Regions from separate parts of the Klebsiella grimontii genome, predicted to be linked through region 2. Evidence: predicted binding sites of a transcription regulator. Region 2 holds the regulator's gene; each other region holds the start of a gene.

The links. The regulator PurR, encoded in region 2, represses purine synthesis genes. The targets are predictions, from matches to a motif close to CANGCAAACGTTTGCNTG.
Region 1: the regulator PurR is predicted to act here: its motif matches at 1,069-1,086, upstream of cvpA (colicin V production protein).
Region 3: the regulator PurR is predicted to act here: its motif matches at 840-857, upstream of tusA (sulfurtransferase TusA).

What each region holds. Positions count from the first base shown of each region.
Region 1 covers NZ_CP169721.1:1,549,742-1,552,005, forward strand. Annotated here, with positions in the region: gene folC (bifunctional tetrahydrofolate synthase/dihydrofolate synthase) at 1-263, shown strand, start outside; gene dedD (cell division protein DedD) at 253-942, shown strand; gene cvpA (colicin V production protein) at 1,142-1,630, shown strand; gene purF (amidophosphoribosyltransferase) at 1,664-2,264, shown strand, end outside.
Region 2 covers NZ_CP169721.1:2,430,453-2,432,716, reverse strand. Annotated here, with positions in the region: gene ACE3MN_RS11540 (MFS transporter) at 1-275, opposite strand, end outside; gene ACE3MN_RS11535 (YnhF family membrane protein) at 441-530, opposite strand; gene purR (HTH-type transcriptional repressor PurR) at 827-1,852, shown strand; gene punR (DNA-binding transcriptional activator PunR) at 1,871-2,264, opposite strand, start outside.
Region 3 covers NZ_CP169721.1:333,616-335,879, reverse strand. Annotated here, with positions in the region: gene zntA (Zn(II)/Cd(II)/Pb(II) translocating P-type ATPase ZntA) at 1-324, shown strand, start outside; gene tusA (sulfurtransferase TusA) at 536-781, opposite strand; gene ACE3MN_RS01520 (7-cyano-7-deazaguanine/7-aminomethyl-7-deazaguanine transporter) at 948-1,613, shown strand; gene ACE3MN_RS01515 (DcrB family lipoprotein) at 1,687-2,244, shown strand; gene ACE3MN_RS01510 (MFS transporter) at 2,245-2,264, opposite strand, start outside.

The DNA of each region.
Region 1 (2,264 bases), 880 kb from region 2:
AGGATATCGCAGGTACGCTGGCAAATCTGCAGACGGAAGTTGACGACTGGTACTGCGCGCCGCTGGAAGGGCCGCGTGGAGCCACGGCGGAGCAGCTGCTGGAACATTTGCGCACAGGCAAAGTCTATATTAGCGTCGCGCAGGCGTGGCATGCCGCGATGGCGGACGCCAGACCTGAAGATACGGTGCTGGTATGTGGTTCATTCCACACGGTGGCGCATGTAATGGAAGAAATAGACGCGGGGAGAATCGGTGGCGAGTAAGTTTCAGAACCGTTTAGTCGGGACGATTGTGCTGGTGGCGCTGGGGGTGATTATCCTGCCAGGGCTGCTGGATGGTCAGAAAAAACATTATCAGGATGAGTTTGCCGCGATCCCGCTGGTGCCAAAGCCGGGGGATCGCGATGAGCCGGATATGTTACCTGCAGCGACTCAGGCGCTGCCTTCGCAGCCTCCGGAAGGGGCGGCGGAAGAGGTGCGAGCAGGCGATGCCGCTGCGCCATCGCTGGATCCGTCGCGAATACCGGTGAACAACAACAGTTTTGATGTGGTCCAGGAGCCGGTTGTGACGCCGAAGCCGCAGCCGAAACCTCAGCCGAAGCCTCAGCCTAAGCCGGTAGAGAAACCGCAGACGCAGCAGGTTACGGCGCAGACGCCGCCGCCTAAACCGCAGCAGCAGGCTGAAATTCCGGCACCGACCGGCAAAGCTTATGTTGTGCAGCTGGGCGCGCTGAAGAACGCCGATAAGGTCAACGAAATTGTTGGTAAGCTGCGCGCTTCCGGCTTTAAAGTTTACACGTCGCCTTCGACGCCGGTGCAGGGTAAAATCACCCGTATCCTCGTGGGGCCGGATACTTCGAAGGATAAGCTGAAAGGCCAGCTTGGCGAGCTGAAGCAGATTTCAGGACTTAGCGGCGTGGTCATGGGCTACAGCCCGAACTAACTCTCTCTTTTTTAAAGGAGTAGAGGGCCGGAACCCCTGTCTGACGCGCCCTGAAGAGGCGAAAGGCAGTATGGCGTTGAATGTTTTTTCAGCGCCATTTTTATTTCTGTAGGGCATGGAAATCCCTACGCAAACGTTTTCTTTTTCTGTTAGAATGCGCCCCGAACCGGACGACAGGGCATAAAATCGTGGGACGTATATGGTCTGGATTGATTACGCCATAATTGCGGTGATTGGTTTTTCCTCACTGGTTAGCCTGATCCGCGGCTTTGTTCGTGAAGCTTTATCGCTGGTAACCTGGGGATGCGCTTTCTTTGTTGCCAGTCATTACTACACTTACCTGGCTGTCTGGTTCACGGGCTTTGAAGACGAACTGGTCCGAAATGGGATTGCTATCGCGATACTGTTTATCGCAACGCTTATCGTCGGCGCTATCGTTAACTTTGTGATAGGTCAGCTGGTGGAAAAAACCGGCCTGTCGGGAACCGACAGGGTGTTAGGGATCTGCTTTGGCGCCCTGCGCGGGGTGTTAATCGTCTCAGCGATTCTGTTCTTTCTCGATAGCTTTACCGGTATGGCGAAAAGCGAAGACTGGCAAAAGTCTGAGCTTATCCCGCAGTTCAGTTTCGTTATCAGATGGTTTTTTGACTATCTGCAGAGCTCGTCAAGTTTCTTGCCCAAAGCATAAGCGTTGGGATGTAGCTTAACGAGGAAAAGACGTATGTGCGGTATTGTCGGTATCGCCGGTGTTATGCCGGTAAACCAGTCGATTTATGACGCGTTAACGGTGCTTCAGCATCGTGGCCAGGATGCCGCAGGCATCATCACTATTGATGCGAACAACTGTTTCCGTTTGCGTAAGGCGAACGGACTGGTGAGCGACGTTTTTGAAGCTCGCCATATGCAGCGTATGCAGGGCAATATGGGTATTGGTCACGTTCGTTACCCGACGGCGGGCAGCTCCAGCGCCTCCGAGGCACAGCCTTTTTACGTCAACTCGCCGTATGGCATCACGTTAGCGCACAACGGTAACCTGACTAACGCTCACGAGCTGCGTAAAAAGCTGTTTGAAGAAAAACGCCGCCATATCAACACCACCTCCGATTCTGAAATCCTGCTGAATATCTTCGCCAGCGAGCTGGACAACTTCCGCCACTATCCGCTGGAAGCAGACAACATTTTTGCGGCGATCGCTGCCACCAACCGCCAGATTCGAGGCGCTTACGCCTGCGTGGCGATGATTATCGGCCACGGCATGGTCGCCTTCCGCGACCCGAACGGCATCCGTCCGCTGGTGCTGGGCAAGCGCGATATCGGTGATG
Region 2 (2,264 bases):
TCCGGCGCAATGGAAGAGAGCACGTTGCCGAGGGTAAAAATCGCCATCAGAAAGATCAGCGCGTTTCTGCGCGCGCGGTGGGAGAGCAGCAGCGTCATCAGCGGCGCGCCAACCATTACGCCGATGGCATAGGTGCTAATCAGCATTCCCGCCGCCGGAATCGAAACGTCAACGCCTTTAGCGATAACCGGTAATAGCCCCATCGGGGAGAACTCGGTCGTGCCGATGCCAAAGGCACCGATCGCCAGCGCGAGCAGGGGAAAGTTGATTTTCATGCAGGGACTCCATCAGGCCGCCTTCCGCGACGGCATCTCATCAGAAGTCAAAAGCATGACATCAATCACAGAAAAACAAAAGTGAACGAAATGGCAAAAGATTTTTGCGAAAATGATAATAATAGGTGGAGTAAAAGGGAGAGCGGCCCCTCCCTTATCGCAGAACTAGTGCAGTACTGCGGTCAAACCTGCGGCAACAATCAAACCCAAAACAATAATCGTTGTTGTCAGCGAAAACTTTAAATTTGTATCCATCAATTTTTCCCCCTGATTATCCCCACATGAAAAGTGAGCTTGCTCATTTTTACACAGAATAGCGTAAAAATCTTCCGAGATTTAGAGTGATGCACATTTTTACTCTTCCCCTTTGCCCCAAGATCGGACAAAATCCCACGCTAATTTGAAAGCGTATCGGCCATTGACCCCTTCCTGTCGTTCTGTGTCGTTTTCCCGACGTGATGCCATGCTCAATTTTGGCGTCAGGGTGTGTACAGGCAAACGTTTACGTACCGATAAACAGACGATCAGGTCAAGGTCTGGAGTGAGAAGTAATGGCAACTATTAAAGATGTAGCGAAGCGCGCAAACGTTTCCACTACAACAGTGTCACATGTGATTAACAAAACCCGTTTTGTTGCGGAAGAGACGCGCAATGCGGTATGGGCGGCAATAAAAGAGCTGCATTACTCCCCCAGCGCCGTTGCCCGCAGCCTGAAGGTCAATCACACCAAGTCGATTGGTCTGCTGGCGACCAGCAGCGAAGCGGCCTATTTCGCTGAGATTATCGAAGCCGTTGAGAAAAGCTGTTTCCAGAAGGGCTACACCCTGATCCTCGGCAACGCGTGGAACGACCCGGAGAAACAGCGCGCCTATTTGTCAATGATGGCGCAGAAACGCGTCGACGGCCTGCTGGTGATGTGTTCCGAGTATCCGGAATCGGTGTTAAGCATGCTGGAAGAGTATCGCCATATCCCGATGGTGGTGATGGACTGGGGCGAGGCAAAAGCCGACTTTACCGATTCGGTCGTCGATAACGCCTTCGAGGGCGGCTATATCGCCGGACGCTACCTGGTTGAACGCGGCCATCGCGACATCGGCGTGATCCCCGGCCCGCTGGAGCGTAACACCGGCGCAGGCCGGCTGGCGGGTTTTATGAAAGCGATGGAAGAGGCGCAGATTAACGTCCCGGAAAACTGGATTGTACAGGGTGATTTCGAGCCGGAATCCGGCTACCGCGCCATGCAGCAAATTCTCGCCCAGCACCCTCGCCCAACGGCCATCTTCTGCGGCGGGGATATTATGGCGATGGGCGCCATCTGCGCCGCGGATGAAATGGGCCTGCGCGTGCCGCAGGATATTTCGCTGATCGGTTATGATAACGTGCGCAACGCCCGCTACTTTAGCCCGGCACTGACCACCATTCATCAGCCTAAGGACTCTCTTGGCGAAGCGGCCTTTAATATGCTGCTGGACCGTATCGTCAATAAGCGTGAAGTCTCGCAGTCGATTGAAGTCCATCCGCGCCTGGTCGAGCGCCGTTCCGTGGCCGATGGTCCGTTTGTCGATTATCGCCGTTAGCCCTGCTTGCGGCGTCGGTTATTCCGGCGCCCGCAGCCACTCCCGGTTTAGCGTTTCGCTATCGCCAAGATAATCCAGTAACCAGAGCAGCGCCGGCGAAGCGTCGCTTTGCTGCCACGTCAGGCAGCATGCGGCATCCGGGAAGGGGTTCTCCAGCTCCAGCGCCGTCCATTCGCCGCTATCCAGCCACGGACGCGCTAAATGCCCGGGCACCATACCGACGCACAGTCCGGCGGAGAGGCAGGTTTCAGAAGCATCCCAGTCCGGCACGACTACCCTCTTCTGGTTATCGAGCAGCCACGTGGTCCGCTTCGGCAGCGAGCGTGACGTATCCTCTCTGACCAGCGACGGCCAGTTGCGCAACACGTCATCGCTCAAAGGCCCCGCCATTTTTGCCAGCGGATGGTGGCTC
Region 3 (2,264 bases), 2.1 Mb from region 2:
GTCGGCGACGGAATCAACGACGCGCCGGCGATGAAAGCGGCGACGATTGGCATCGCCATGGGCAGCGGCACCGACGTCGCTCTGGAGACCGCCGATGCGGCATTGACCCATAACCGTCTGACCGGGCTGGCGCAGATGATTTCGCTGGCGCGCGCCACCCACGCCAATATCCGGCAGAACATCGCCATCGCGCTGGGTCTGAAGGGCATTTTTCTGGTCACCACCCTGCTTGGCCTGACCGGCCTGTGGCTGGCGGTGCTGGCGGATACCGGGGCGACGGTGCTGGTCACCGCTAACGCGCTGCGGCTGTTGCGTAAGAAATAGTATCTACCCGGGCTACAGGTTCGTGCCGTCTGGTTTTTTGTCGCCCGGATAAGGCATCAGCCGCAATCCGGGATATCTCTGGCGGCGAGCGCTGCATTCTTTCCCCGGGGGCGGCGCTTGACGCGCCTTGCCCGGGCTACAGGTTCGTGCGGTCTGGTTTTTGTAGCCCGGACAGGTGCGCAGCACCGCCTCCGGGAAGACGTACCCAGACTCAGTGGCTTTTACGGATCAGGTAGCGGTACGGCAGCGCCTCGGTTTGCTGCGCCAGCAGCTCATGCTCCATAAAGCGGCAGAAACCGGGAATATCGCGGGTCGTCGCCGGATCGTCGGCCACGATTAGCAGCGTCTCGCCCACCGGCATCGTACGCACGGTCTTGCGCACCATCATCACCGGTTCCGGGCAACGAAGCCCCTGCGCATCAAGCGTATGGTCAGGGCTGGAGAAAAGTTCGCTCATTTTCATCTCACATTAACAAAACGGCCCTAGTTTACCCCCAGTTCGCCAGTACGCAAGCCAGGTTAACGTTTGCGCGAAAAACAAGCATTGCAATACGCTCGCAACGCAGTATCATGCAGCCGTTTTTATTGGGTTCCCTCACCCCAACCACTAAAAAGGTCACAATATGAGTCCGTTTACTACCGTACAGCGTAAAAAAGCGCTGATCTGGCTATCGCTATTCCATCTGCTGGTCATCACTTCCAGTAACTACCTGGTACAGTTGCCGATCTCCATCTTTGGTTTTCATACCACCTGGGGCGCGTTCAGCTTTCCGTTTATTTTCCTCGCCACCGATCTGACGGTGCGGATTTTTGGCGCTCCGCTGGCGCGACGCATTATCCTCGCGGTGATGATCCCGGCGCTGCTCATCTCCTACGGGGTTTCCGCGCTGTTTTATATGGGCGAGTGGCAGGGCTTTGCCGCATTAACCAGCTTTAATCTGTTTGTCGCCCGTATCGCCGCCGCCAGCTTTATGGCCTACGCGCTGGGGCAGATCCTCGACGTCCACGTCTTCAACCGCCTGCGTCAGAACCGCCGCTGGTGGCTGGCGCCCACGGCATCCACCCTTTTCGGTAACGTCAGCGATACGCTGGCCTTCTTCTTTATCGCCTTCTGGCGCAGCCCGGATCCGTTTATGGCGGCGCACTGGGGTGAAATCGCCATCGTCGACTACTGCTTCAAGGTGCTGATTAGCATCGTATTCTTCCTGCCGATGTACGGCATGTTGTTGAATATGCTGCTGAAAAAGCTGGCAGATAAATCTGATTTATCCGCATTGCAGCCAGGTTAAGAGTACTCACGAAACGATGTGATAAGATAAGCGAATGAGCCGTTAATGGCCGTTTATCGAAAGGAAGATGTCAATGCGCAATTTGGTTAAATATGTCGGTATTGGCCTGCTGGTTGTGGGTCTTGCGGCCTGTGATAACAGCGATACAAAAACGCCGACTGCCGGGGCGGCTGCGGAAAGCAACGCCAGCGGGCAACCTATTAGTCTGCTGGATGGCAAACTGAGCTTCTCCCTGCCTGCCGGTATGACCGACCAGAGCGGCAAGCTGGGCACCCAGGCCAACAATATGCACGTCTATTCTGACGCCACCGGCCAGAAAGCGGTGATCGTGATTGTTGGCGACAGCACCAATGAAGATCTGGCCGTCATGAGCCAGCGTCTGGAAGAGCAGCAGCGCAGCCGCGACCCGCAGCTGCAGGTCGTGAGCAATAAATCCATTGAGATCAAAGGCCACACCCTGCAACAGCTGGACAGCATCATCTCCGCCAAGGGCCAGACCGCCTGGTCTTCCGTCCTGCTCGGTAAGGTTGATGACAAACTGCTGACGCTGCAGATCACGCTGCCAGCGGATAATCAGCAGCAGGCGCAGACCGAAGCGGAAAACATTATCAACACCCTCGTCATCCAGTAACTACTGGCCTGACGCCGCGG